4 regions of the Kitasatospora sp. NPDC058184 genome follow, and region 2 is predicted to be linked to each of the others. Evidence: riboswitches for the same ligand, from Rfam matches in the RefSeq annotation. Region 2 holds a riboswitch; each other region holds the start of a gene.
The links. Region 2 has a riboswitch for cobalamin ahead of ACFVXH_RS18100 (prenyltransferase/squalene oxidase repeat-containing protein). Riboswitches for the same ligand answer to the same signal wherever they lie in the genome.

Region 1 (6,956 bases), on a different contig from region 2:
CGGTCAGGTGCAGCCGGGCGAGCGCGCCCTGCGGGCGGCGGGCGCGGATGGTGTGCCCGCCGGTGGTCTCGGCGGGGGAGCGGCGGCCCTGGGCGCCGTGCCCGGTGCCCTTCACGGTGAACAGTCGCGTCCGGTACGGGTCGCCGGCCGCGACCGGCGCCGACTCCCGCGCGGGGGCCGGGTGTTGGGCCGGTACGGGCGGCTGTGCGGGTGCCTCGGGGCCATCGGAGGTGGGGTCCTCGGGGGAGGGCGCCTCGGGCGCCTCGGGGCCGCCGTCGGACGGATCGGGCGCGCCGCCGCCGTCGGGGCCGCCCCCGTCCGGGCCGCCCTCCGGCCCGTCGCCGTCGTCGCTGCCGCCACCGTCGCCGTCCGGGTCGGGCCCGTCGTCCTCGGGCTCCGGCTCCTCCTGCTGGGCGTGCTCCTCCAGCGTCCGGTCCAGCTGCTCCTCGTCCAGCCCGGGCGCGTCGAAGGGGTTGCGGCGGCGGCGGTGCGGCAGTGCCAGCTGGGCGGCCTTGCGGACGTCCTCCTCCAGCACCTCGGTGCGCCCGTCCCAGGCGGCCAGCGCGACGGCGGTGCGGGCCATCACGATGTCCGCGCGCAGCCCGTCCACCTCGAACGCGGCGCACACAGCGGTGATCTGACGCAGCGCCACATCGGTCAGCTCGACCTTGGGCAGCAACTCCCGTGCGGCGGTGATGCGTTCGGCGAGCGCCCGCTCCTCCTCGGCGAACCGCGCGGCGAAGCCGGCCGGGTCCGCGTCGTACCCGAGCCGGCGGCGGACCACCTCGGCGCGCTCGGCCGGGTCCCGGGTGGCGGCGATCTCGACGGTCAGGCCGAACCGGTCGAGCAGCTGCGGCCGCAGCTCGCCCTCCTCCGGGTTCATGGTGCCGACCAGCAGGAACCGGGCCGCGTGCCGCACCGACACGCCCTCGCGCTCGACGTACGAGCGGCCCATCGCGGCGGCGTCCAGCAGCAGGTCCACCACGTGGTCCTGGAGCAGGTTCACCTCGTCGATGTAGAGCACGCCGCGGTGCGCCCGGGCGAGCAGTCCGGGCTCGTAGGCCTTGACGCCCTCGGCCAGCGCCCGCTCCAGGTCGAGCGAGCCGACGATCCGGTCCTCGGCCACGCCGACCGGCAACTCGACCAGCTGGGAGGGCCGTTCGGAGGAGGGCGGGGAGTCGTGCGGCCCGTCCGGGCACTGCGGGTCGGGCGCGGCCGGGTCGCAGGCGAAGCGGCAGTCGTCCACGGTGGCGATGGACGGCAGCAGGCCGGCCAGCGCGCGCACCATGGTCGACTTCGCGGTGCCCTTCTCGCCGCGCACCAGCACGCCGCCCACGGCCGGGGAGACCGCGTTCAGCAGCAGTCCGAGCCGCAGGTCGGCCATGCCGACGATCGCGGTGAACGGATAGCGGACGTCACTCATGCCGTACCCCAGTCCTGTCGTGCCTGACTCTGTGATCGTGCCCGGCCCTGCTGCCCCGCCCGGTTCGGCGGTCCTGCCCAGCCCTGCGTCCGTGTCCGGCTCATGCGTCACTCCCAGGGGCCCCGGGCGGGAGGAACGGCAGCGATCCGGCCGCCGGCACCCCGCCCTCGATCAGCTTCCACAGCGCGTCGGTGTCCGCGTGCTCCTCGATCAGGTCGCCCAGCCGGTCCAGCCGGGCCTCGCGCGCCGCGGCGAAGGAGGTGTCCGGCGCCGGGACGAACGCCCGGCCGGACAACTCGGCGACCTCGCGCAGGAGTTCGCGGCGGAACCCGTCGCTCTCCAGCGCGCCGTGCCAGGTCGTGCCCCAGACCGGGCCGACCCGGCAGCCGTCCAGGAAGGGACTGCCCCCCTCCACGGTCACCACCCCGTGGTGGATCTCGTAGCCCTCGACCCGCTGCCCGAACGCCTCGCCGACCGGCCGCGCCAGCACCTTCTCGACGCCGAACCGCACCCGCGTCGGCAGCAGCCCGAGACCGTCGACGGCGCCCGCCTTCGACTCGACCTCGTCCACGATCGAGTGCGCCAGCATCTGGTAGCCGCCGCAGACCCCGAGGACCGGCAGTCCGGCCGCCGCCCGCGCCTTCAGGGCCGGCTCCAGGCCGCGCTCGCGCAGCCAGGCGAGGTCCGCGACGGTGGCCCGGGTACCGGGCAGCACCACCAGGTCGGCGTCGGCCAGCTCCTCCGGCCTGGTCGCCCAGCGGACCAGCACGCCCGGCTCCTGCGCGAGCGCGTCCATGTCGGTGAAGTTGGACAGCCGGGGAAAGCGCACCACGGCCACCCGCAGCACGTCCGCGCCGAGCGGCCCGGGCCCGTCCGCCCGGTCCGCCACGGTGGACAGGTCCAGCGAGTCCTCGGCGTCCAGCCAGAGCCCGGGCAGCATCGGCAGCGTGCCCAGCACCGGACGGCCGGTCAGCTCGTGCAGCATCTCCAGCCCGGGCGCCAGCAGCCGCGCGTCGCCGCGGAACTTGTTGACGAACCAGCCCGCCACGTGCCGCTGGTCCTCCGCCGACAGCAGCGCCAGCGTCCCGTACATCGCCGCGAAGACCCCGCCGCGGTCGATGTCCCCGACCACCACCACCGGCAGGGCGGCGGCCGTGGCCAGGCCCATGTTGGCGATGTCGCGGTCGCGCAGGTTGATCTCGGCGGGCGATCCCGCGCCCTCGCAGACCACCACGTCGTAGCGGCCGCGCAGGTCGGCCAGGCACTCCAGGGCGCGCTCCAGCAGGACGGGCTTGCGCTCGCGGTAGTCCAGCGCGCCGACCTCGGCCACCGGTCGGCCGAGCAGCACCACCTGGCTGCGGCCGTCCGCGCCCGGCTTGAGCAGCACCGGGTTCATCGCCGCCTCCGGCTCCACCCGGGCGGCCTGCGCCTGCATCGCCTGGGCGCGGCCGATCTCGGCGCCGTCGGCGGTGACGAAGGAGTTGAGCGACATGTTCTGCGCCTTGAACGGCGCGACCCGTACGCCCTGGCGGGCGAGCCACCGGCAGATCCCGGCCGTCACCACGCTCTTGCCCGCGTCCGAGGTCGTCCCCGCGACCAGCAGTGCGTTGCTCATGCCCGTCCCCTCTTCTTCAGCAGTGCCCGCAGCAGGACGTGCCCCGCGACCGTCGTACCCAGCGCCAGTGCGCCCACCCGCCGGGAGAGCGCGCAGGCCCGCTCGATGTCGTCCACCGTCACCGGCCGCAGCTCCGCGCCCAGGACAGGCCGGTGCTCCACCCGCTCGCCGTACCGCAGCGTGCCGCCCAGTCGGACGCCCACCGCGCCGGCGAACGCCGATTCGGCCTGGCCCGCGTTCGGGCTCGGGTGCGCGGAGCCGTCGCGCCGCCAGACCCGCCAGGCGGTCCGGGGCTCGGGGGCGGCGGCCACGGTCAGCAGCGCCGTCAGCCGGGCGCCCGGCCAGCCCGCCACGTCGTCCAGCCGGGCCGAGGCCCAGCCGAACCGGGCGTAGCGGGGCGAGCGGTGGCCGACCATGGCGTCCAGGGTGTTCACGGCGCGGAAGGCCAGCAGGCCGGGGGTGCCGGCCAGGGCGCCCCAGGTCAGCGCGTTCACCACGGCGTCGGCGGTGTTCTCGGCCACCGACTCGACCACCGCCCGGGCGATCTGCTGCCCGTCCAGCGCGCTCGGGTCCCGCCCGCACAGGTGCGGCAGCCGCTCCCGGGCGGCGGCGAGGTCGCCGGCGGCCAGCGAGCGGCCGATGGTGCGGGCCTCCCGGGTCAGCGAGGTGCCGCCGAGCACCGTCCAGGTCGCGGCCGCCGCCAGCGCCGCCCGGCCCAGCGGGCGCCGGCCCACCGTACGGTCCAGGGCGAGCGCGCCCGCCGCGACCGCGCCCACGCACAGCGCGGTGTACCCGGCCCCGGCGGCGCGGTCGTCGCGCCACAGCCGCCGCTCCAGCCGGGTCGCGGCGCTGCCGAAGACGGCCACCGGGTGGCCCCGGCGGGGGTCGGCGAAGCGGGCGTCGGCGGCGTAGCCCGCGGCGGCACCGAGTGCGAACACGGCGGCGCGGGCCAGCGGGCGCGAGGCTCGGGTCAGCGGGCGCGGAGCGGGGGAAGGCGCGCGCGGGGTCATCGGCCGCACGGCGGAGGGCAGCTCGGAGTCCGGCCGGGCGGGGCAGCCTGCATCGCGTGCGTGTCCTCACTCAGGGTCCGCGCCCTGGATCGACGTGACGGCGGCGAGAGTCTCCTGGCTTCCGGGTCGAACGCACCCCCGGAGCCTTCCAGCGGCCGTCGACGGCCCGCCGTGGCGATGTTCCGAGCGTGCTCCCCGGTGACAGTGGCGGGACCGCGCCGGACTTCCACCGGCTTCCTCTCCATGCCTCCGTTTGGCCCCAGGATCCCATCACGGGCCCGAACCGGGAGTCAACCGAGGTCACGGAGGGGTTGGTCACACGGGGACGCCGCTGACGCCCTGTCGGATCGCCCGGCGCGGCCCCGCCCCGACCCCCGCCACGGGCACCCCCTGAGTACCGCCCTGAGTACCGCCCTGAGCACCCCGGGAGCGCCCGCCGGGTGACCCGGACGGCCCAGCCCGGTGGCCGCTCGGGCGGAGCGCCGGTGAACTGGGGCTCGAACACCGTCCGGTCCGTGAAGAACGTCCGTGAACGACGTCCGTGAACAACAGAGCGGGGAGCGAGATGCGTTGGGGAACCGCCGCCGTCGTGGCGGCCGCCGCGGTGGGGGCCGCCGTGCTGGTGGTCGGCCGCCGGGCCTCCGAGCGGATGGTCCGTCCGGTGACCGCCGTCCAGGAGTCCGGGCCGGTCCAGGTCCGCGCCCTCGCCGCCGGCCGGGTCACCTTCACCCGCGGCCCCGCGAGCCTGCGCCCCGGCCGCTGGGCGGTGGAGTGGGCGGACGGCGGGCACGCGGTCGTCGAGGAGGTGCTGCACGCCGACGAACAGGGCGTCACCCGTCGGCTGGTCCGCGCCGACCGGGGCACCCTCGTCCCCGGCACCGAGGTCCGCTTCACCCCGCAGGTCCACCTCGGCGACCCCACCGAGGCGCTCGGCCTCGCCTTCTCCGACACCACCGCCGACGGCGAGCTCGGCGCCCTCCCCGCCTGGCGGCTCGACGGCAAGCGCGGCACCTGGGTGATCCTGGTGCACGGCCCCGGCGACGACCGCCGGCAGACCCTCCCGGTGCTCCCCGTCCTCGACCGGCTCGGCCTGCCCGCCCTCGCCGTCACCTACCGCGGCGACCGGGGCGCCCCCGCCTCCCCGGACGGGCTCAGCCACTTCGGCGAGACCGAGTGGCGCGACATCGAGGCGGCGGTACGGCTGGCGCTCGACAGCGGCGCGGGCAAGGTGATCCTGTACGGCTGGTCCGTCGGCGCGACCATCGTGCTGCAGACCGTGGCCCGCTCCGCCTGGTCGCACGCCGTCCGCGGTCTGATCCTCGACTCGCCCGTGCTCGACCTGCCCGCCTCCGCCCGCCGGGACGCCGCTCGGGCCGGCTTCCAGGGCGTCGCCGCCGAGCTCGGCGCCCTCGCCGCCGAGGGCCGCACCGGGGTCGACCTCGCCGACTTCGGCCGCATCGCCGACGGCACCGACCTGCGGGTGCCGACCCTCCTCCTGCACAGCCCCGAGGACCGGATCGCGCCCTTCGGCGCCGCCGAGAAGCTGGCCGCCGCCCGCCGCGACGTGGTGAGCCTCCAGCCCTTCCCCGGCGCCGACCACGCCACCCTCTGGAACACCGCCCCCGACCGCTACACCGAACTCCTCCGCCGCTGGCTCACCCCGCTCCTCTAGGGGCTCAACCACCCCCCCTGTGCGCGAGGGCGTTTTCGGCTGGTCCCCGCCGCTTTTCCCGGTGCGATTCCCCCCGTCCGGGAATGAACGTTCCTCCCATTCCTCCGGGCCCGCGTGAAAAGTCGGCCCGGCCGACTTCCGGTGCGGCTCGATCCCGATCACGCCGCCCACCATCCGTCCGGATTCGGGCTGGACAGTCCTGCCGGGCGTCGCCGGGCCGAAACGCCCCCGTACGGGCCCCTCGGCTGTCAGGAGCAATATTTGGCCCGGCCCCTTACCCCCCACCCGTACGCACGGTGACCGCCCGAGCATTCCGGGCAACCGGCCCGCCCCCTGTGGCATGGGCAGGTCACACGTTTCCGGCCAGGCGGTTTGCCGTTGTTGCCCGATCTTGCGGAGGTGCCACCGGCGGTCGCCCGGTCGTACGGACAACCGGATGTGACAGAAGGCCGGTACAAGGGGAAGACTGCTCGACGTGACGTCTCGGAACCCGCGCGACCGTGATGCCCCGCTCCCGCCGACGATCGGTACCGGTGCGACGGTGACCCGTCTCCCCGGAACGGCCCAACGGCCCGCCGGTGGCAGGCCGGGCGGGGCGGGAGTCCCCCGTAACGCAGTACCCCGGCGACGAGGGCCCGCTCCGGCTCCCGGGCGGGGCAGGGTTCCCGTGCCGGAGGGCTTTCCGGCACCCTCCGAGCTGGCGCCGCTGGCCCGCCGGATGCTGGTGGACGCCGTCCGGGTCGCCCGCTGGGCCGGTGAGCTGGCCGAGGTCGACAAGCGCGGCGAGCTGCTCCCGGACGACGCCCGCGCGGCGGGCCGGGCCCTGGCCATGACGGTCGGTGCCGCCGCCAAGGCGTGGGGTCAGGCGCTGCTGGTGGGCCTGGTGGAGGCCCGGGACGGCGGAGCCGGCCCCGGCTGGCGCCTGCACGCCTGGGAGCACGACGACGAGGCCGTGGTGCGCGGCTGGTCGGCGCTGTTCGACGCCTGGACCCTGCTCGCCCCGGTGCCGCCCGCGGCGCTGCGCGGCGTCTTCGCCGTCCTGGCCGGGCAGGCCGTGGACCAGGCCCCGCAGCTGCTCTCCTTCCTGCACCTGGTGGACGGCCCGGTCGCCGAGAGCGAGCTGCTGGAGCTGCTGCGCCGCGGCCTGGACGAGCGCCGGGTCGGCACCGGCCTCGGCGGCCCCGGCCTGTCGCCGGTGCCGCACGCGGCCTCGGCCGTCTCCGCCGTCCGCGGCAC
Region 2 (6,956 bases):
GCCCCTGCGCGCGGGCCCGGAAAGGTCACCATGCCCACGCTCCGCCGCGCCCTCGGTCTGCTCGCGATACCCGCCGTGGCGCTCGCCACCGCACTCCCGGCGGCCACCGCCGCCCACGCCGCGCCCGAGAACGCGCCCGCCGCCGCGACCTCGTCCCCGACGGTCCGCCCCGACGCCGCCGCGGGCGGTTGGCTGGCCCGCCAGCTCGTCGACGGCGACCACTTCGAGTCCGTCTTCAACGGGACCGCCTACCCCGACCAGGGCCTCACCATCGACGCCGTACTGGCCTTCGCCGCCTCGCGCGGCTCCGACGAGGCCGCCGCGAAGGCCACCGCCTGGCTGGCGAAGCCCGAGATCATCGGCGGCTACCTCGGCGACGGCACCACCGAGGCCTACGCGGGCGCGACCGCCAAGCTGCTGCTCGCCGTCGAGGTCCGCGGCGGGGACCCGACGGCCTTCGGCGGCGTCGACCTGCCGGCCCGCCTGCGGTCGCTGCAGACCGCCGAGGGCCGGTACTCCGACCGCTCCCAGTGGGGCGACTACAGCAACGCCTTCGGCCAGTCCCTCGCCGTGATCGCCCTGCACCGCACGCCCGGTGGCGCCCCGGCGGCGGCCGTGGACTTCCTGGCGAACAGCCAGTGCGCGGACGGCGGCTTCCCGCTCTCCTTCGGCCAGGCCGCCTGCACCAGCGACGCCGACGCCACCGCGCTCGCCGTCCAGGCCCTCGCCGCCACCGGCCGCGCCGCCAAGGCGAACACGGGCCTGGGCTGGCTCACCGCCCACCAGAACGCCGACGGCGGCTTCGCGGCCGCCGGGGCGACCGCCTCCAACGCCAACAGCACCGGCCTGGCCACCCAGGCGCTGCTCTCCGGCGGACGCCTCGGCCCTGGCCTCAAGGCGTGGGGCCGGCTGGTGAAGCTCCAGCAGGGCTGCTCCGCCGACCCGGCGGTCCGCGGTGCCGTCGCCTACGACGCGACCGGCTTCAACGCGGGCAACGGGGCCCGGGCCACGGCGCAGGCCGTCCTCGGCCTCGCGGGCACCCCGCTGTCCACGCTCTCCGCCTCCGGGGCCGCTCCCGACGCCCCGACCCAGGCCTGCCCGCCGGCCCCGGCCACGCGCTGAACCACGTTGAAACCGTGAGGAGTTCACCGATGGGCGACACCCCCACCCCGGCCCGCCGTACGCTCGGGTCGATCGCCGCCGCGGCGGCCCTCACCGCCGGACTGCTCGGCGTCTGCGCCGTCCAGGCCCCGCAGGCGCGGGCGGCCGCCTGCGGCGGCACCACCGGCGTCACCGTCGTGGTCGACTTCACCGCCGTCGGCGGCGGCATCCAGACCGGCTGCGCGCCCGGCGACCCGGCCAGCGGCCTGGCCGCGCTCACCGGCGCCGGATTCTCGTACGCCTTCCACCCGCGCTACCCGGGCTTCGTCTGCACCATCAACGCCCTGCCGACGGCCTGCACCAACCCGACCGGCAGCGCCTACTGGTCGTACTGGCACGCCCAGCACGGCGGCCCCTGGTCGTACAGCACCCTGGGCGCGGGCAGCTACGACCCGGCCCCCGGCGACGTCGAGGGCTGGTCCTTCGGCGCCGGCGCGCAGCCGGGCACCACCGCGCCCTGACAGGCGGAGGGCCACCGGCGCCCCGCCCCCTTCTCCGGAAGGGGCCGGGGCGCCGGTGCCCCCGTCCTGCGTCGCGTCGTGCGGTCAGCCGCCGTAGCGCAGCGAGACGGTGTCGCCGAGGTGGACGGTCGCGGCCCGGGCGGCCGGGGTGGCGGTGGCGCCGTCCAGGCTGAGCTTCCAGGTGGAGGAGCCGGCGTTGGCCGTGCCGTTGAGCGCGGTGACGGTGCCGCCTCCGGTGGACGGGGTGACGGAGGTGACGCAGCCGCTCGGGGTCGCGGTGGCGGCCGCGTCGAGGACGTCGCCGAGGGTCGTGGTGGTGCCGGTCGGGGTGAGGGTGACGGCGCAGACCCTGAGCGCGCCGGTGCCGTCGTCGACGACCAGCGGGAGCCGGGCGGCGGTGCCGGCGGTGAAGTCGGTGGTCGCGGCCCAGGCGGGCTCGCCCGCGGTGGTCGGGGCGGGCGGGGTGGCGGTGAACCCGGCACCGGCGACGGCGCGCAGGCCGTCGACGGAGGCGTAGGCGGACGGGCTGGTGTCGGTGGGAAGGTACTTGAAGCCGCCGCCGGGCTTGAACTGCTGGGAGATCAGGAAGTCGACCGGGGTCTTGCCGGTGCCGCTGGTGAAGTCGGTGCCCTGGGGGTTGATGCCGCAGGCGTTGAGGCCGGACACGGCCCAGCCGTTGGAGTCGGTGTTCACCCCGAACATGGCGTTGAAGGCGCCGGAGGAGGCGAGCTTGCCCTTGAGGAAGTTCTTGGCGGCGACGACCGTGGAATCGGTGTTGGGCACGCCGGCGGTGCAGAGGGAGGCCATGGCGGCACCCGTCATGTCGATGTCGCTGCCCTGGGCGAGTGCCGTCGGGTCGCCCGCGGCCTTGCTGTAGTTCCAGCCGCCGTCGTTGTGCTGGTTGGCGCGCACGGCCGTGACGGAGGCGTCGAGCAGCGGCTGCGGGGCGCGCTGGGCGCCGGCCTGGGTCCTGGCGCCGGCGAGGGCGAGCAGGCCGAAGACGGTGCCGTTGAAGTTGGCGGACGGGCCGTAGTAGCCGGGTTCGGCGGTCTGCCAGTAGGCGGTGAGGTCGGCGAGGAGGTTGCGGCCGGGGCCGACGCGGGCGGGGTCGATGCCGGCCGCGTAGGCGTTGAGGACGGCGCGCTCGTAGTCCGTGGCCACGGGTGAGGTGCCGGGCCAGCCGGGGGCGGCGAGCTGGTTGCGGTAGACGAGGCGGGCGTTCTTGCCGGTGTCCCCGCCGGGGGTCACGTCGGCGGCGGCCGTTCCGGCGGCGGCGAGCGCGCTGAACGCCCACTCGTTGGAGAGTCCGCCGCCGGTGACGTAGCTGCCGTCGGCGGCCTGGAGGGACTTCAGGTACGTGACGCCGGTGCTCTTGGAGGTGGCTATCTGGGCCGGGGTGGCCGTCGCGTGGGCGGGGACGGCGGAGAGCAGCAGGGCGCCGGCCGTCAGCGCGACGGTGGTCGCCGAGGCGGCGCGGGACGGGGTGCGGAGGGGCACGGGACAGGCTCCTTGGGGTGGCGGGCGCCGACCCTGCCCCGGGACTCCCGCGTCCGCTCGGGGCGCGCGACTGCCGGAGCGGTCGCCGCCCGGATCGCGTGGGCCGGCATTCGCCGTGGTGCATGGCCGGGCGGGCATTCGGGCTCGGGACGGTACGGTCACCGCCCCACACCGCTGCGCGTCAGCCCCGGGTTCGCACCGGGTTCCCCCGCTCGGCCACCGCGGACGCTACCGCACAGGTCCGTCGCCCGACGAGGTGATGTGATCGACCTGACGACCCGTTGACTCTCCGTCGGTCAGCGTGGTCTGATGAACCGATTTTTTGCCCTCGGCATTCAGGGGAAGCCGGTCCAACTCCGGCGCTGACCCGCAACCGTGGACCCACCTGAGGGTGGGTGAGCCGGAATGCCTGGACCGGGGGTCTGTTCACAGAGCACTTGCGTCGTCGCGGACTACGACGCGGTTTCGACGGCCCCGTGCCCGCGGGCGACCGTCGGCTGCGCCGTCGCCTCGCGTGTCGACCGACCAGGGAGTCGTCGTGAGGGTCAGCAGCAATCGCACACGTCACAGGAACCGGGACCTCGCCTCGCTGGTGGTCGCCGGCACCGTTGCGGCCGCCGCCTGCGGCACGGTCCTGCTCGGGTACCCGGGTACCGCCTCGGCCGACCCGATCGAGCAGTGCACGGCGACGACGGGCGCGATCGTCGCCGTCGACTTCACCCACTGGGGCGGCGGCGTCGTCCGGGGCTGCGACGCCCACCCCACGACGGGCATGAACCTGCTGCACAACGCCGGCTTCACCACGACCGGCACCGAGCACGACGGACCGGCCTTCATCTGCCGGCTCGGGACCGGGACCTTCAACGGCGGCGCCCAGTACCCGACACCGGCCGAGGAGCCGTGCGTCAACACCCCGCAGGCCACCGCGTACTGGTCGTACTGGATCGCCGAACCCGGCCAACAGGCCTGGTCCTACAGCCGGTTCGGGGCCGGCACGCAGAAGCCCGAGCCCGGCGAGGTCGAGGCCTGGGTCTACGGCGGTACGGACATCGGCGGAACCAGCGGGGCGCCGAACTTCACCCCGGACTCCGTCCGCGCCAGGAACGGCGGCCCCTCGCCCTCCGCCTCCCCTTCGGCAACCCCGACCGCGAGTCCGAGCCCCACCGGATCCCCCTCCGCCACGGGCGACCCGGCGGCCGCCGCGGCCTGGCTGGCCGGCCAACTGGTCGGCGGCGACCACATGGAGAACTGGGCCGCCCCGGGGCCCGACTACCCCCGGACCGCCCTCACCGCCATCGCGCTCGCGGCGGCGGGGACGCAGGACCCGGCGCTGCGCAAGGTGGTCGCCTTCCTCGACGCCCAAACCGACGCGTTCCTGCACCCCGACGGGCCGACCGGCGCGCCGGACACCAGGGCCGCCGCCCTGCTGGCCCTCGTCGCCGAGAGCACCGGCCGCGACCCGCGCGCCTTCGGCGGGCGGGACCTGGTCGCCGCGCTCACCGGCCACGTCTGCACGGGGGCGGGGGAGAACGGCAGGTGCACCGCCGCCGGGGACTTCCTCGGTGCGTCCTCGCCCTGGGTCCAGTCCCTCGGCGTCATCGCCCTCCAGCGCGCCGGCGTCACACCGCCCGCCCCGGCCCTCGCCCGGTTCGCGGCCTTCCAGTGCGCCGACGGCGGCATGGCCGGTTCGATGATCGTCGCGGGTGACCACTGCGAGTCCGACCCGTCCGCCACCGCGATTGCCGCCCTCGCCCTGCGGACCGCCCCCGGCTACGAAACGGCCGCCGGGAAGGCCGCCGACCAGCTCGCGGCGAGCCAGCAGTCCGACGGCTCCCTCCTCCCGTACCCCGGCGCCCCCGGCGACACCACCAGCACCGCGATCGCCGCCCAGGTCTTCCGGGCCACCGGCCAGGACGCCCACCGGGCCGCCGCCACCGCCTGGCTCGCCGCCCGCCAGGGCAAGGACGGCGGCTTCGGCCCCGACGAGTCGACCACCGACCCGGACGCCGTCGCCACCGAGCAGGCCCTCCTGGCCCTCACCGGCACCGACCTCACCACCGTCCGGCACAACCCGGACGGCCCCACCACCACGCCGACCCCGCCCGCGGGGAGGAAACCCGACGCGGCCAAGGGGAGCGCCTACCTCACCGACCCGGCCCGGCTGATCGACGGCCACTACTACGAGGGCTTCCCGGCCTTCGCCGACTTCGGCCTGACCATCGACGGGGCCTACGCCCTCGCCGCGACCGGCACCGACGACGCCGCGCTGCGCCGGATCGTCGACTTCCTCGATCAGCAGGGCAAGGACGCGAGCGAGCGCACCGTCAACGACTGGACCGCGATCGGCACCGAGTACGCCGGCGGCGGGTCCATCGGCAAGGAGGCGCTGCTCGCCGAGGCCGTCGGCCGCAACCCGCGGGACTTCGGCGGCCACGACCTGATCGCCGCCCTCGCCGCGCTGGTGTGCGCCAAGGCCGACGCGACCATCGGCTGCGCCGCCCCGGGCAACTACGCCTACGCCACCTCCGTCTTCTCCCAGGCGCTCGCCGTCATGGCCCAGCTCCGGGCCGGGGAGTCCACCGGCGCCGCCCCCGCGATCGCCTACCTGAAGGGCCTCCAGCACCCGGACGGCTCCTGGCCGAGCCTGATCCCCGCCACCGGCGACTCCGACGTGGACAGCACGGCGATGGCCGTCATGGCCCTCGCCCTCGTCCCCGGGGACGAGGCCGCCCGGGCGGTCGACCAGGGGCTCGGCTGGCTCGCCGCGCGGCAGCTGCCCGACGGCGGCTTCCCCGGCGCTTCCGGCGACTCCACCAACTCGGCCGCGCTGGCCGTCCAGGGCATGACGCTGCGCCAGGCCGCCTACGGTGGACAGATCGCCAAGGCGCTCGACTTCCTCGCCGGGCAGCAGAACGGCGACGGCGGGTTCAACGTCGCGGCGGCCGGGCAGCGGGGGTCGGACGTCCGCGCGTCCACGCAGGTGCTGGGCGGTGCCACCGGCATCTCCTTCGGGACGCTGTCCCGCGACCTCGCGGGCACGCCGACGCCTACTTCCACCGGGACGCCGACCACCACCCCGACGGGAACGCCCACCCCGACGGTCAGTCCCACCGGGACGCCGACCGGCACCCCGGCGGGCTCGCCCACGACGACCGCGCCGATCCCGGCCACCGACACCCCTTCGTCCGGCGGCATCGACACCCCGAAGGGTGACAGTGCCGCCGGGGCAGGGGGCGTGACGGTGCGGACCGGTTCAGGCGGCCTGGCCAGTACCGGAAGCCAGGCACTGGCACTGACGGCGGGAGCCGGCGCGCTGACCGCGCTCGGCGCCGGGGCCGTCCTCGTCGCCCGTCGTCGCACCGCGGCCGCCCCGGGGCGTCACCGGTGAGCCGGGGACTCGGCACGCGCCTCGCCCGGCTGTCCGGGGCGGCGTCGCTGACCTTCGCCCTCGCCTTCGGCGGCGTCGCCGCGGGCACCACCCCGGCCGCCGCGACCCCGTTGCCGATCGAGCAGTGCACCACCACCTCCGGTGCCGTACTCGCCGTGGACTTCGGCAAGTGGGGCGGCCCGCTGCTGCGCTCCTGCGGAACCACGCCCACCACCGGGTTCACCCTGCTCAACCAGGGCGGTTGGAAGACCACCGGCACCGGCCACGACGGCCCGGCCTTCATCTGCCGGATCGGCTACAGCGGCTTCCAGGGCGGCAAGCAGTACCCGACGCCGGACCAGGAGAAGTGCGTCCTGACACCCCCGGCCACCGCGTACTGGTCGTACTGGCACGCCGATCCGGGCCAGAACGAGTGGTCCTACAGCCAGCTCGGCGCGATGCTCTACCAG
Region 3 (6,956 bases), on a different contig from region 2:
CGCTGTGCTTTCTTGGTACCCCGCTTGTTACCGCTTGCTACCCCCGAAGGGGGCCCGGCGCCGCGGATCCGCCATCGCTCTGCCTTCCGCACCCCGGTTCGGGAGTTACTCATGGTAAGGCATTGCGACGCAGGGTGGCAGACCCTTTCCCCGGACTCCCGGGAGCCGTTCAGCGCTGCCCGGCGGCGGCCAGCGCCCCGTCGGAGAGCCGGTACACCGTCCACTCGTCCATCGGCACCGCGCCGATCGACTTGTAGAAGTCGATCGAGGGCTGGTTCCAGTCCAGGACCGACCACTCGACCCGGGAGTAGCCGCGCTCGACGGCGATCCGGGCGAGTTCCAGCAGCAGCGCCTTGCCGTGGCCGCCGCCGCGCGCCTCCGGGCGGACGTACAGGTCCTCCAGGTAGATCCCGTGGGTGCCGCGCCAGGTCGAGAAGTTGCGGAACCAGACCGCGAAGCCGACCGGTTCACCGGTGGCGTCGTCCTCGGCGATCAGCCCGAACAGGGCCGGGTTCTCGCCGAACAGGGCCTCGTGCAGCTGCTCCTCGGTGGCCTTCGCCTCGTGCAGGGCCTTCTCGTACTCCGCGAGTTCGCGGATCATGGCGTGGACGACGGGGACGTCGGTGGCGACGGCGGTGCGGATCATGTCCGTGAGCCTACTGCTCGGGACCGGTCTCGTCCCAGGCCTGGAGGGAGGTCTGGTCGATGATCCGGCCGTCCCGCAGACCGGCCATCGAGGACATCAGCACCCGGACGCCGTCCGGGTACCGGCAGGACTCCAGGAAGGCGACGTGGTCGCCCTGGACGACCACCTGTTCCAGTGTGTGGGTCATCTCGCGGCCGTAGACGTCGTCCAGCATGGCGCCGATCTCCTCCCGCCCGTGCATCACCAGGGGGTGGCTGGGCTGGGTCTTGCGGTCGACCATGCGCAGTTCGGCGTCCTCCGCGTAGAGCGCCAGGAGGGCCTCGGCGTCGCGGCGCTCGATGCCCTCGCGCAGTGCGCGGGTGTCGAAGGCGGCGGGGGCCGTCGTGGTGGTCATGATCTCGCTCCTCCGGTCGGGTTCCGTCGGCTCGTACCTTGAGCGTACGCCCGCGGCCGCCCGGACCCGGAGGAGCGGGATCCGGGCCGGTCAGGGGGCCGGCACGGTGCGCAGGTAGGCGGCCAGCGCGCTGATCGCGGCCGGGTTGCGCGGGCTCTCCACCAGGTCGACGTAGTCCATGACGAAGATCCGGCCGTTCCTGACCGCGGCGACGTCGGCCAGCGGCGGGAAGGACGTCAGGAACTTCCGCTTCTCCTCGGCCTTCGGCGTCGCGTAGTCGTTGATCACGATCACCTCGGGGTCGCGCTGCACCACGCTCTCCCAGCCGGCCGTGACCCAGCTGTCGGCGAGGTCGCCCATGATGTTGGTCCCGCCGGCCTTGGCGATGATCTCGTTGGCGGCGGCGAACTTCCCGGCGGTGTACGGCTTGTCCTGCCCGCTGTCGTACAGGAAGACGGAGGGGCGGCGCTCGGGCTGCGGGACGGCGGCGATCCGCGCCTTGAAGTCCGCGATCAGCTGGTCGGAGCGGTCCTTGACGTCGAAGATCTCGCCGAGGTTGGCCAGGTCGGTGTAGAGCGCCTCCAGCGGGTCCATCACGCCGCGCTCGGTGCCCTTGCCGCTGCGGCAGGACTCGCTGAGCACGTACGAGTCGACGCCGAGCGCCTTGAAGGCCTGCGGGGTGACGCCGCTGCCCTCGTCGAAGCCGTAGTGCCAGCCGGCGAAGACCAGGTCGGCCTTGGCGTCCAGCGCGATCTCCTTGGTGAGGATCTTCTTGGAGAGCCAGGTGGTCTGCTGGTAGCCGTCCTTCCAGGCGACCTGGTCGATCTTCCCCTTGTCGTCGGGCATCACGTAGCCGGCCATCCGGTCGGCGAGGCCGAGCGAGAGCATCAGTTCGGTGATGTTGACGTCGTTGGTCACCACCCGGGCGGGCTTCTGCGCGAAGGTGAGCTTCTCCCCGCAGTTGTCCACCGTCACGGGGTAGTGGGCGGAGGCGGTGGCGGCCTCCTTCGGGGCGATCTCGGCGCCGCAGCCGACGAGTCCGAGGGCGAGCAGGGCGGTGGCGGCAACGGCCTTGGTGCGCACGGGAGTTCCTTGGGGGTCAGGGGAGGCGGTCGAAGAGCAGCTGGAGGGCGCCGGTCTCCGGGTGGCGCACCGGGGTGCCCCGGACGCCGAACACCTCGGCCAGCAGGGCGGGTCGGAGCACCTCGTCGGGCGGCCCGGAGGCGACGATCCGGCCGTCCCGCAGGACGTACAGCAGGTCGCAGTGGCCCGCCGCCAGGTTGAGGTCGTGCAGCGCGGTGAGCACCGTCGGACCGGCCTCGCGGGCGAGCGCCAGCACCTCCAACTGGTGCGCGATGTCGAGGTGGTTGGTGGGTTCGTCGAGCACCAGCAGGCGCGGTTCCTGGACCAGCGCGCGGGCGAACAGCACCCGCTGCTTCTCGCCCCCGGACAGGCTCAGGAAGCCCCGCTCGGCGAGGTGCCCGGCCCGGACCTTGCGCAGCGCCTCGGCGCAGCGCCGCTCGTCCCCGTCGACTTGGGCGCCGAAGCCGCGGCGGTGCGGCAGCCGGCCCATGGCGACCACCTCGGCGACGGTGAAGTCGAACTCGGCGGAGTGCTCCTGGGTCAGCGCGGCCACCCGGCGGGCGCTCTCGCGGGCGGTGAGGGCGTGCAGGTCGTCGCCGGCCAGCCGGACCACGCCGCCGGCCGGCTTCAGCACCCGGTAGACGCAGCGCAGCAGGGTCGACTTGCCGCTGCCGTTGGGGCCGATCAGGCCGACCACCTGTCCGGCGGCGGCCGCCAGGCTCACCTCGTGGACCAGCCGGGTGCCGGCCAGCTCCACCGAGACGCCGTCGACGGCGAGGTCCTGGGCGTGCACCGGGGTCGGGTCGGTCGTCGCGGTCACCGGGCACCTCCGAAGGCCTGGCCGCGGCGGCGCATCATCACCAGGAAGGCGGGCACGCCGAGCACCGCGGTGAACACCCCGACGGGCAGTTCGGCGGGCGCCAGCAGGGTGCGCGAGGCGATGTCCACCCAGACCAGCAGCAGCGCCCCGGCGAGCGGCGCGACCACCAGCACCCGGCGGTGCCCGGCGCCGACCAGCATCCGCGCCAGGTGCGGCATCAGCAGCCCGACGAAGCCGATCGCTCCGCTGACCGCGACCACGGTGCCGGTGACGGCGGCGGTCACCACGAACAGCTCGCGGCGCAGCCGGTCCGGGTCCACGCCGAGCGAGGCGGAGGTCTCGTCGCCCATCGCGAGCGCGTCCAGCCGCCCGGCGGTGCAGGCCAGGTAGGCGAGCCCGGCCAGCACGGTGACGGCGGCGATCGGCACCTTGCCCCAGGTGGCGCCGCCGAGGCTGCCGAGCAGCCACATCATGACGTCCCGGGCGGCCTCGCCGCGGTCGGCGGCGAAGACCATCAGGGTGGTGGCGGCGGAGAAGCCGTAGGACAGCGCGGTGCCGGTGAGCACCAGCCGCAGCGGGGTGAGCCCGTACGCGGTGCGGGCCGCGACGTAGACCAGGGTCATGGCGGCCAGCGCGGAGCCGAAGGCGGAGGCGGAGATCGCCCACACCCCGAGCGAGGCGAAGGCGCCGAACAGCATCACGGCGTTGGCGCCGACGGCCGCGCCGGAGGAGATGCCGAGCACGAAGGGGTCCGCCAGCGCGTTGCGCACCAGGGCCTGGACGGCGACCCCGCAGGCGGCCAGCCCGGCGCCGACCACGGCGGCCAGCACGGTGCGCGGCAGCCGGATCTCCCAGACGATCGCGTACGCGGCCGCCTCGTCCGCGTCCAGCCGGCCGCCCGTCAGCCCGGCGCCCAGGAGCCGCAGCACCCGGGGCAGGCCGAGCCCGGAGGAGCCGAGGGCGACCCCGCAGACCAGGGAGAGCAGCAGGGCGGCGGCGAGTCCGGCGGCGAGCGGGACGACGGGTATTCGGCGAGCGGGCGGGCCGACTGCACGGTTGACGGGTGCGCGGTTCACGGGTGCGCCTTGCCTCGGGCCGGGAGCGCGCCGGGGCGGGCGCGGGCCGGGGGCGTGCCGGGGCGCCGTTCCCCTCGCAGTCCGCGGCGAGTTGTCGGGAGGTCGGCGGCCGAGGGCGATCGGGCTGGCGCGGCCGTACGGGCGGGTACGGGCCGTGCTCACCGTTGCGGGTCAGCGCCGGATTCGCACCGGACTTCCCCCTCGGACGCCCTGGCAGCATAACAGCCACTCAGGGCAGGCAACCCTTACCGAGCCGGGTCGGACGTGAACGCACGACCGCCCCCGTCCGGCGGTGCGGACGGGGGCGGTCGGGTGGCGACGCGTCAGGCTCAGGCCTGCTTGGTCTCCCAGAAGATTTTGTCGACCTGGGCGATCAGGTCGAGCAGGGCCTGGCCGGTGGCCGGGTCCGTGGACGCCTTGGCGGCCGAGGCGGCCTTCAGGGTGTCGTTGATCAGCTGGTGCAGCTGCGGGTACTTCTCGAAGTGCGGGGCCTTGAAGTAGTCGCTCCACAGCACCGAGATGTGGTGCTTGACGGCCTCGGCGCGCTGCTCCTTGATGATGACGGCGCGGGCGCGGAAGTGCGGGTCCTCGTTGGCCTGGTACTTCTCCTGGGTGGCCTTGACCGACTCGGCCTCCAGCTTGGCCTGCGCGGGGTCGTAGACGCCGCAGGGCAGGTCGCAGTGGGCGTGGACGGTGGCGCGCGGTGCAAACAGACGAGAGAACATGGGAGTCCTTCCTTAGATCGTCTTCCCGCGCCCGAGATTACCCTTCCGCCCTCCCGGTTTCGCGATCGGGCGGTGGGCCTAGGGCGAAAGACGGACCGGGAACCGGCGCAATCCGGACATCGGACGGACGGCGGTCCGTACGGCAGACTGGGGGCGCGAGCGGGGGCGGGAGGAGGAGTCGTGGCGCGGAGCACGCGAGCGGAGGGCGCCGGGGCGGGGGAGCGCGGCCCGGGCGGCGCGCTGCCGTTCGGGCTGGTCGACGTGGCGGGGCCGTCGATGGTCCCGACCCTGCGCGAGGGCGACCGGCTGCTGGTCCGCTACGGCGCGCCGATCCGGCCCGGCGCGGTGGTGGTCTTCCGGCACCCCTTCCAGCAGGACCTGCTGGTGGTGAAGCGGGCCGCCGAGCGCCGGGCCACGGGCTGGTGGCTGCTCTCCGACAACCGCCCGGTGGACAGCGACAGCCGCAGCTACGGCGCCGTCCCGGACGAGCTGGTGCTCGGCCGGGTGCTGCTGCGGCTGCGCCCGAGCCCGGTCTGGCTGGCGCCGGGGCGCCGGCTGGAGCGGCTGCTGCTCACCCCGCGGCTGGCCCGGGTGCCGGGCCTGGCCCGCCGGCTCGGCGCCTGGGTCGAGGAGGTCTAGCGGGCCGCTACGCCCGGGCCGCCGCCTCCGCCTCCAGGCGCTTGCGGGCCCGGTAGGCGGCCACGTTGGCGCGGGTCGCGCAGCGGTCCGAGCAGTAGCGGCGGGAGCGGTTGGTCGAGGTGTCCAGGTAGGCGTTGCGGCAGGGCGCGGCCTGGCAGATGCCGAGCCGGTCGGCGCCCAGCTCGGTGAGGTGGACGGCCAGGCCCATGCAGGCGACCGCGCTGAAGTGGGCGGTGGCGGTGGGGGAGTTGTCGGCCAGGTGCAGGTGCCAGCGCGGCCGCCCGGCGTCGTCCAGGTAGTCGTGCCCGGAGATCAGCGGGCTGACCGGGTACTCCATCAGCAGGCTGTTCAGCAGGTCGACGCCGCGGATCTCGTCCCCGCCGGCGGCGGCCTCGAAGACCCCGCGCAGCCGGGTCCGCACCGCCCGCAGCCGGGGCACGTCGGACTCGTCGGCGAGCGAGCGGGCCCGCGAGGAGTCGGAGAAGAGACCGCGCACCGCCTCCACGGAGGTCAGCGAGTCGGTGCCGCGCTCGGGCTCCTCGGTGTTCACCAGCCGGACGGCGAGATCGGCGTAGGCGGCGAGCTCCACAGGGGTCCTTCCAGGGGGGTCGGTAACGGGCTGACTGCCTCCAGCCTATTACCCGGGCGGGGAAAACGACGGCGCCCGGCAGGAGTGGCCTGCCGGGCGCCGGGCGTACGGGCTCAGAGCACCTTGGAGAGGAAGGCCCTGGTGCGCTCGTGCTGCGGGTCGGTGAGCACCTCGCGGGGGTTGCCGGACTCGACCACCACCCCGCCGTCCATGAACACCAGCGCGTCGCCGACCTCGCGGGCGAAGCCCATCTCGTGGGTGACGACCACCATGGTCATGCCCTCCTCGGCGAGGCCGCGCATGACGTCGAGGACGTCGCCGACCAGCTCCGGGTCGAGCGCGGAGGTCGGCTCGTCGAAGAGCATCAGCTTGGGCTTCATGGCCAGCGCGCGGGCGATCGCCACGCGCTGCTGCTGGCCGCCGGAGAGCTGCGAGGGGTAGTTCTTCGCCTTGTCGGCGAGGCCGACCCGCTCCAGCAGGGCCATCCCGCGCTCGCGGGCGTCGGCCCGGCTCTCGCCCTTGACCTGGACCGGCGCCTCCATGACGTTCTCGACGGCGGTCATGTGCGGGAACAGGTTGAAGCGCTGGAAGACCATGCCGATGTCGCGCCGCTTGAGGGCGACCTCGCGGTCCCTGAGCTCGTGCAGCCGGTCGCCCTTCTGCCGGTAGCCGACCAGCTCGCCGTCCACCCAGAGGCGGCCGCCGTTGATCTTCTCCAGGTGGTTGATGCACCGCAGGAAGGTCGACTTGCCGGAGCCGGACGGGCCGATCAGGCAGAACACCTCGCCCTGCCTGACCTCCAGGTCGATGCCCTTGAGCACCTCGACCAGGCCGTACGACTTGTGCACGTTCTCGGCGCGGACCATCGGCTCGCCGGACGCGCCGCCGCCGGCGGGGGACTTGGTCAGATCGGTCATACGTGACCACCTCCCTCGAGCCCCGGGACGACGTCGGCGGTCGTCCTGGGGGCGGGCTTCCCGGCGA
Region 4 (6,956 bases), on a different contig from region 2:
CGGAGCTGGTCCCGCTGGTGACGAACCGCCGGGTGGTCGGGGTGCTCTACGAGACCGACGGCCTGCTCTGCCTGGCCGACGGCCGCCCGGGCGACGCGGTGGAGCGCTTCACCCTGGCCCTGGCGGAGAACCGGGGCGACGACCACGGCGAGATCGTCCAGAGCTACAACCTGGCGCAGGCGCTGATCGCCGACGGCCGTCCGGAGGAGGCGCTGACCCTGCTGGCCGAGGCCACCGCCCGGGCCGGGCGGACGCGGGACAACGACATGCTGATGAAGCTGCCGCTGGTCCGGGCCCGGGCCCACCGGGCCCTCGGGCAGCTGGACCTCGCCGTTGCCCACGCGGACGACTGCGCCCGGCAGGCCAAGGAGCGGAACCAGTACGCGAAGGAGGCGCAGGCCCACACCCTGCTCGTCACCCTCGCCGAGGAGCTGGACGACGCGGAGCTGGCGGAGCGCAGCCGCGAGCGGCTGCGGCAGCTGGCGGGCTGAGGGGCGGTCCGGGCCGAGGGGCGGTCCGTAGCGGGCGGGCGGGGTCAGGGCCCGGTACGGAAGGACACCCGGGTGCGGTCCCCGCCGGTGCGGACGGTGAGTCCGTGCTCCGGGAGGCCGGCCGGGTCGCCGCCGTCGGCGAGCCAGCAGGCCACGGCGGAGCCGAGCAACAGCGGGTCGACGGCGGGGTCGGGGCGGCCCCAGTCCGGTTCGGCGCGGGCCTCCAGCAGTCGGCCGGCGTGCAGCCGGAGCAGGTGGCGGGCCGGGCCGAGGGCGGCCACCGCGACGGCGAGGCCGGGCAGTTCGGCGGCGGTGTCGGCCAGCCAGCGGGTGGCGGGGCGTTCGGCGTGCGCCTCGGTGCGGGCGATCACCTCGGCCGTGTAGCGCAGGGCGTCGCCCGGGTGCTCGTCGGTGAGGGCGTGGAAGCCGCGCGGGGTGTGGTCGTCCGGGTGGAAGGGGTAGCGCCGCAGGCTCACCTCGGTCCCCTCGGTGCTGCCCTCGACGTCGTACGCGGTGGGCCACTCGGTGGCCCCGGGGCAGGGGACGGGCCTGGGGTAGGGCGGCAGGGCCGGTTCGTCCCCGGGTTCGTCCAGGCCGTCCAGGAAGGAGTAGAGCAGCGGGCGCAGCAGCCGGGCGGATTCGCCGCGGTGGGCGAGTGAGCGGTCGGTGATCTCGCGCAGGCCGGCCGGGGCCTCGGCGAGGGCCTGTTCGAGCTGGGCGGCGAGGTCCCCGTCCGGGTCGAGGACGGGGGCGGCCTGGCCGAAGGCGTAGCTGGGGGAGCGCGGGTCGAGTTCGGCGGCGCCGGTGGCGACGAGCATGGTGCGGTGTTCCAGGGCGGCGCCGTAGACGGTGACCGAGCCGTGGTCGCCGATCACGCAGTCGGCGGCGACGAGCGCGGCCTGCCAGCCCTGGTGGGGCGGGATCAGGCGCAGGCCCATCCGGCGGGCGTCGTCGAGCAGCGCCCCGGGGGCGTGGCGGCTCCACACGTTGGGGTGCAGCACGACGGCCACCGTGTACTCGTCGGCGGGCAGTTGGCGGACGAGCCGCCGGGGCAGGTCGGGGTGGCGGCCGAATAACGAGTGCTCGCTCCAGGTGGAGCTGACGACGACGAGCCGTCGGCCGCCGACGGCGCCGAGCGCGGCGCGGTAGCCGTCCCGGGAGCGCCGGCTGGCGAGCATCCGGTCGAAGCACGGGTCGCCGACCACCCGGGCGACGTCCAGGGCCTCGGGGCAGGAGGTCCGCAGCCGGTCGAGCTGTTCGGGGTGGGAGAGCCCGAGGGCGTCCACGAACACCCGCCCGCGGTGGGTGAGTTCGTTGCGGGACAGGCCGGCGGCGCTGACCGTGTCGCCGGTGGACTCGGTGACCAGGCGGTTGTAGCCGGCGCCGTGCGGCAGGACGACGAGGTGGGCGTCCAGGCGGTGCATGGAGGAGTGGACGGCGCAGGCGACGGCCAGGTCGAAGCGGTGGCGGACGGCGTCGTCCCAGTCCAGCACGGTGAAGCCGGACAGGCCGTGCAGGTAGTCGTCCAGGGCGCGGTCGGCGAAGACGGAACCGGGGTTGACGGTGAAGTACCACTCGATGCCGTGCGGGCTCAGCAGGGAGAGGACGTCCAGCACCCGGGTGGCCGAGGTGAGGGTGCGGGCGACCGCCAGCACGCGGGCCTTGACCGGGTCGGTGTTCCAGCGGTCGGCGGGCCAGGCATGGGGGTGGGACGGCACATCATGATCGTACTGGCCGGGGCCGTTCGCGGCGCGCCTTCCCGAGCGGGAGTCAGCGGCCCGGGCAGGAGTCGGCAGACCGAGCGGGAGTCAGCAGGTCGGGCAGGCGTCGGCGGGAGGGGTCAGCCCACCGCCGCGCTGGGCTCGTGGTGCTCGGCGGCGGCGCACTCGTCGAGGAGGGGGCGCATGGCCTCGTCCACGAGCCGGTAGCGCACCACTCGTCCGTCCCGGTCGCCGGTGACCACGCCGGCCGTGCGGAGCAGCCGCAGGGCCTGGGAGACGGCGGGGTCGCGCATGCCGGTGGCCACCGCGAGGTCGCTGACGGCGAGCGGGCCGGCCCGGTGGAGGGCGAGCAGCAGGGCGAGCCGTCCGGGGTCGGCGAGCAGGGAGAACCGCTCGGCCCAGGACCGGACGTGCGCGGGGTCGCCGATCGCGGCGATGGCCTCGCAGACCCGGTGCCCGTCGATGGTGCGGTGGCCCGCGCGGTCGGCCGGTACGAGATGCATGCGGACATTCTTGCAGGCGGTCGCCTGTGATCCTGGACACCTGCGCAGGTGCGCAGCCTTGCACGGGTCGGGGCGCGGCCCCTACGGTGTTCCCCGCCGTGGTGCTCGGGAAGACCGGTGACGGACCCTCAGGGGTCCCAGCCCGGAGCGGCCCTCGCCACTGTGATCGGGTCGTTCCTCCGCCCGCGGAGGAACGTCGTCCGTGCCCACGGAGCCACTGGGTGCCTCGCGCACCTGGGAAGGCGGGCACGGGTATCCCGTCAGCCAGGAGACCGGCCACGGCATCTCACGAGGTTTTCCACGAGGTGCTGGAGCGTGATCCGCAGATGACCCTGCCCGAAACCGTTGCCGCCGGCGCGAAGCCGGCCCCTTCCGTGCTGCCCAGCTTCAGATGGCGGCGCGAGGACACCGTCCGTACGGCCGGGCTGATGGCGGTGATCGTGGCCATGCACGTGGTGGCCTTCGGCACGCTGATCTTCCTGGTCGCGCCCGAGCGGTACGCGGTCGGTACCCAGGTCTTCGGGGTGGGCCTCGGCATCACCGCGTACACCCTCGGCATGCGGCACGCCTTCGACGCCGACCACATCGCGGTGATCGACAACACCACCCGCAAGCTGATGGCGGACGGCAAGCGGCCGGTCTCGGTGGGCTTCTGGTTCGCCCTCGGGCACTCCTCGATGGTGGTGCTGATGGCCGCCCTGGTGGCGGGCGGCGCGCAGCTGGCGAACACGCTGATGGACGACGAGTCGGCCACCCACAAGTGGCTGGGCGTGATCGGGACGACCACCTCCGGCGTGTTCCTCTACCTGATCGGCGCGCTCAACCTGGCGGCGCTGCTCGGCATCCTCAGGGTGTTCCGCTCGATGCGGGCCGGGAAGTTCGACGAGAAGGAGCTGGAGGCGCACCTCGACTCGCGCGGCTTCATGGCCCGGGTGCTGAACCGGGCGACCCGTTCGATCACCCGGCCGGGGCAGATGTTCCCGGTGGGCATGGTGCTGGGCCTGGGCTTCGACACCGCGACCGAGGTCACCCTGATGGTGATGGCCGGCTCGGGCGCGGCCTCCGGGCTGCCCTGGTACGCGATCGTCTGCCTGCCGCTGCTGTTCGCGGCGGGGATGAGCCTGTTCGACACCCTGGACGGGACGTTCATGAACTTCGCGTACCAGTGGGCCTTCGCCAACCCGGTCCGGAAGGTGTACTACAACCTGACCATCACGGGTCTGTCGATCGCGGTGGCCTTCATCATCGGCACCATCGAGCTGGTCGGGGTGCTGCACGAGAAGCTCGACCTGACCGACCCGGTCACCGGGTTCGTCGCGGACATCTCGCTGGACAACGTGGGCTACGCCATCGCCGGGCTGTTCGTGGTGGTCTGGGCGATCGCGATCGGGTACTGGAAGCTCGCCCGGGTCGAGCAGCGCTGGACGCCCGAGGGCTCCTGAGCCGAGCGGCCCGGCCACCCACGGCGCCTCCCCGAGTCCGGGGAGGCGCCGTTCGCGTGTCCGGGGTCAGCGCTCCTCGCGGAAGTCGACGTGCCGGCCCGCGGCCGGGTCGTACTTGCGCAGGACCATCCGGTCCGGGTCGTTGCGGCGGTTCTTGCGGGTCACGTAGGTGAAGCCGGTGCCGGCGGTGGAGCGGAGCCTGATCACCGGGCGCAGTTCGCTGCGGGCCATGGGACGTCCTCCTGGGGTCTGGGGGGTCGGGGTCTCGGGTTCCGGTCCGAGGGGTTGGCTCGAACCGTACATCAAAATGGAAGTCATTTTCATCTGGTGTAACGTGAGCCCGGTCCTGCCCATTCCCGGACGCCAGGGAGCACCCATGTCCGCCCGCTGCCAACTCACCGGCCGCCGGCCCGGCTTCGGCAACGCGATCTCGCACTCGCACCGCCGCACCGGCCGCCGCTTCGACCCCAACATCCAGCGCAAGCGCTACTGGCTGCCCGGCGAGGGCCGGTACGTCCGGCTGGCGCTGAGCGCCAAGGGCATCCGCACCGTCGACGCGATCGGCATCGAGGCCGCCGTCGCCCGCATCCGCGCCCGGGGGGAGAAGGTCTGATGGCCAAGCAGAGCAAGATCGCCAAGAACGAGCGGCGGCGCGCCGTCGTCGCCCGCCACGCCGAGCGCCGGGCCGAGCTCAAGCGGACCATCGCCCACCCCGGCACCGGCCCCGCCGAGCGCGCCGCCGCCCAGGCCGAGCTCGCCCGCCAGCCGCGCGACGCCAGCGCCACCCGGGTCCGCAACCGGGACGCCGTGGACGGCCGGCCCCGCGGCTACCTGCGGGCCTTCGGCCTCTCCCGGGTCAACCTGCGCGCCCACGCCCACGCCGGGCACCTGCCCGGCGTCCGCAAGGCGAGCTGGTGAGCGCCGTGGACGGGACCAGGCTGCCGGTGGTGGTCGTCGCCGGCCTGCACGCGGAGCAGCGCCGGGCCGCCGTCGAGGAACTGGCGGCGGCCGCGGTGGACGCCGTGGTCCTGCACCACGACCTGCGGGACGCCGCGCTCGGCACCGTCCGCCGCGAGCTGCGCGACGCCGCCGGGGCCTTCGACGTGGCCGACGTCCCGCTGGCGAACGACTGCCCGTGCTGCGCCCTGCGCGAGGACCTGCTGCCCCGGCTGCTGGAGATCGCCGACGGCGGCCGGTACGGACTGGCGATCGTCGAACTGTGGGGCGGCAGCGACCCGCACCCCGCGGTCGAGGTGATCGCCGGGGGAGAGGTGGACGGGCGGCCGCTCGACGACGCCGTCGAACTGGCGGGCGTGGTCACCGCCGTCGACCCGGACCGGCTGGTCGGCGAGCTCTCCGTCCCCGACGACCTGGTGGAGCACGGCGAGCAGACCGCCTCGCGCGACGACCGGACCCGCGCCGAGGCGCTCGCCCACCAGATCGAGTACGCCGGCACGCTCACCGTGCCGCGCGCCGCGGCGCACGCGCCGGGGCTCGCCCTCCTGCGCCAGCTGCACGCCACCGCCCGGACCGTCCGGCTCGGCACCGGCGCGCTCACCCGGGCCGCGCTCGGCGGCTTCGACGTGGCCGCCGCCCGCGACCGGGTCAACCCGGCGCTCGCGCTGCTGCCGCAGGAGCGGGACGAGGCGGGCGTCGCCACCCTGCTGTGGGAGCGCCGCCGACCGCTCCACCCCGAGCGGCTGCACCGGGCGCTGGAACTGCTCGTCCCGGCGGCGCAGCGCAGCCGCGGCCGGTTCTGGCTGGCCAACCGGCCCGACCTGATACTCGCCTGGGACGCCGCCGGGGCGAACCTCGCGGTCGAGGAGTGCGGGCCCTGGCTCACCTCCCTGCCCGACGCGGCCTGGGAGCTCTACCCGCCCGCGCGCCGGGCCGCCGCCGCCCTCGACTGGCACCCCCGGCACGGCGACCGGGTGCAGCAGCTCAGCTTCACCGCCGAGGGGCTGGACGTCGACGGCATCACCGACCTGCTCGACTCCTGCCTGCTCACCGACGCCGAACTCGCCGCCGGCGAACCCGGCTGGAAGGCCCTGCCGGACGCCTTCCAGGACCTGCTCGACCCCGTCCACTGAAGGAGTGCCCTCCCGTGCGCAAACGATCCGCCCCGCCGAAGCCCCGGCCCAACCCGCTGCTCGCGGCGGGCATCGAGTACATCGACTACAAGGACACCGACCTGCTGCGCCGCTTCGTCTCCGATCGCGGCAAGATCCGCGGCCGCCGGGTCACCCGGCTCACCGCCGAGCAGCAGCGGGCGGTGGCCCGGGCGATCAAGAACGCCCGGGAGACGGCCCTCCTGCCGTACGCCTCGGGCGCCACCCGCTAGCGCCGCCCGACGACGCGTTCGACCACACCACCCGAGAAGGAGCCCGCGATGGCCGTACCCAAGCGCAAGACCTCCCGCAGCAACACCCGGCACCGCCGGGCCCAGTGGCGGGCGACGCCCCCGAAGCTGGTCGCGATCACCCTGAACGGCCGGGAGATGCTCGTCCCGCAGAACCTCGTCCCGGCGTACCGGCGGGGTCTGCTCGACCCGGACGGGCAGTAGGCGCGACGGGAGGAAGCCGCCGCCGAGGGGATGTGGGCCCCTCGGCGGCGGCGCGCGTCCGAGCGGCGGTGGGGGCGGGGGCCCCGGCGCGGGCCGGAGGGCGACGGCGCGGTCGCGCGGGGGGCGCGCAAGGGGCACCGGGGGTTCTGGCGGGGGTGCTCGGCGGGCGCTTCGGGCCGGGGGTTCGTAGGCTCGACGCATGGCGGATGCGTACGCGGGGCGGCGGGAGCGGGTGA

Region 1: linked by a shared signal. The riboswitch ahead of ACFVXH_RS20415 (cobalamin biosynthesis protein) and the one ahead of ACFVXH_RS18100 (prenyltransferase/squalene oxidase repeat-containing protein) in region 2 are both predicted to bind cobalamin.
Region 3: linked by a shared signal. The riboswitch ahead of ACFVXH_RS09870 (iron ABC transporter permease) and the one ahead of ACFVXH_RS18100 (prenyltransferase/squalene oxidase repeat-containing protein) in region 2 are both predicted to bind cobalamin.
Region 4: linked by a shared signal. The riboswitch ahead of ACFVXH_RS13415 (HoxN/HupN/NixA family nickel/cobalt transporter) and the one ahead of ACFVXH_RS18100 (prenyltransferase/squalene oxidase repeat-containing protein) in region 2 are both predicted to bind cobalamin.

What each region holds. Positions count from the first base shown of each region.
Region 1 covers NZ_JBHVVE010000010.1:61,549-68,504, reverse strand. Annotated here, with positions in the region: gene ACFVXH_RS20425 (putative cobaltochelatase) at 1-1,423, opposite strand, end outside; gene ACFVXH_RS20420 (cobyric acid synthase) at 1,524-3,038, opposite strand; gene ACFVXH_RS20415 (cobalamin biosynthesis protein) at 3,035-4,048, opposite strand; cobalamin riboswitch at 4,156-4,289, opposite strand; gene ACFVXH_RS20410 (alpha/beta hydrolase family protein) at 4,614-5,720, shown strand; gene ACFVXH_RS20405 (hypothetical protein) at 6,388-6,956, shown strand, end outside.
Region 2 covers NZ_JBHVVE010000008.1:252,723-259,678, forward strand. Annotated here, with positions in the region: gene ACFVXH_RS18085 (prenyltransferase/squalene oxidase repeat-containing protein) at 31-1,122, shown strand; gene ACFVXH_RS18090 (flagellar hook-length control protein FliK) at 1,152-1,622, shown strand; gene ACFVXH_RS18095 (hypothetical protein) at 1,707-3,119, opposite strand; cobalamin riboswitch at 3,252-3,328, opposite strand; cobalamin riboswitch at 3,407-3,551, shown strand; gene ACFVXH_RS18100 (prenyltransferase/squalene oxidase repeat-containing protein) at 3,658-6,507, shown strand; gene ACFVXH_RS18105 (hypothetical protein) at 6,504-6,956, shown strand, end outside.
Region 3 covers NZ_JBHVVE010000004.1:278,408-285,363, forward strand. Annotated here, with positions in the region: gene ACFVXH_RS09850 (GNAT family N-acetyltransferase) at 170-646, opposite strand; gene ACFVXH_RS09855 (nuclear transport factor 2 family protein) at 657-1,040, opposite strand; gene ACFVXH_RS09860 (ABC transporter substrate-binding protein) at 1,131-2,123, opposite strand; gene ACFVXH_RS09865 (ABC transporter ATP-binding protein) at 2,140-2,943, opposite strand; gene ACFVXH_RS09870 (iron ABC transporter permease) at 2,940-4,019, opposite strand; cobalamin riboswitch at 4,142-4,267, opposite strand; gene sodN (superoxide dismutase, Ni) at 4,349-4,744, opposite strand; gene sodX (nickel-type superoxide dismutase maturation protease) at 5,021-5,383, shown strand; gene ACFVXH_RS09885 (CGNR zinc finger domain-containing protein) at 5,391-5,972, opposite strand; gene ACFVXH_RS09890 (amino acid ABC transporter ATP-binding protein) at 6,086-6,889, opposite strand; gene ACFVXH_RS09895 (amino acid ABC transporter permease) at 6,886-6,956, opposite strand, start outside.
Region 4 covers NZ_JBHVVE010000006.1:62,491-69,446, forward strand. Annotated here, with positions in the region: gene ACFVXH_RS13400 (AAA family ATPase) at 1-491, shown strand, start outside; gene ACFVXH_RS13405 (hypothetical protein) at 536-2,209, opposite strand; gene ACFVXH_RS13410 (metalloregulator ArsR/SmtB family transcription factor) at 2,332-2,715, opposite strand; cobalamin riboswitch at 2,798-3,011, shown strand; gene ACFVXH_RS13415 (HoxN/HupN/NixA family nickel/cobalt transporter) at 3,042-4,157, shown strand; gene rpmG (50S ribosomal protein L33) at 4,224-4,388, opposite strand; gene rpmB (50S ribosomal protein L28) at 4,534-4,770, shown strand; gene rpsN (30S ribosomal protein S14) at 4,770-5,075, shown strand; gene ACFVXH_RS13435 (CobW family GTP-binding protein) at 5,081-6,247, shown strand; gene rpsR (30S ribosomal protein S18) at 6,262-6,498, shown strand; gene rpmF (50S ribosomal protein L32) at 6,547-6,720, shown strand; gene ACFVXH_RS13450 (Xaa-Pro peptidase family protein) at 6,920-6,956, shown strand, end outside.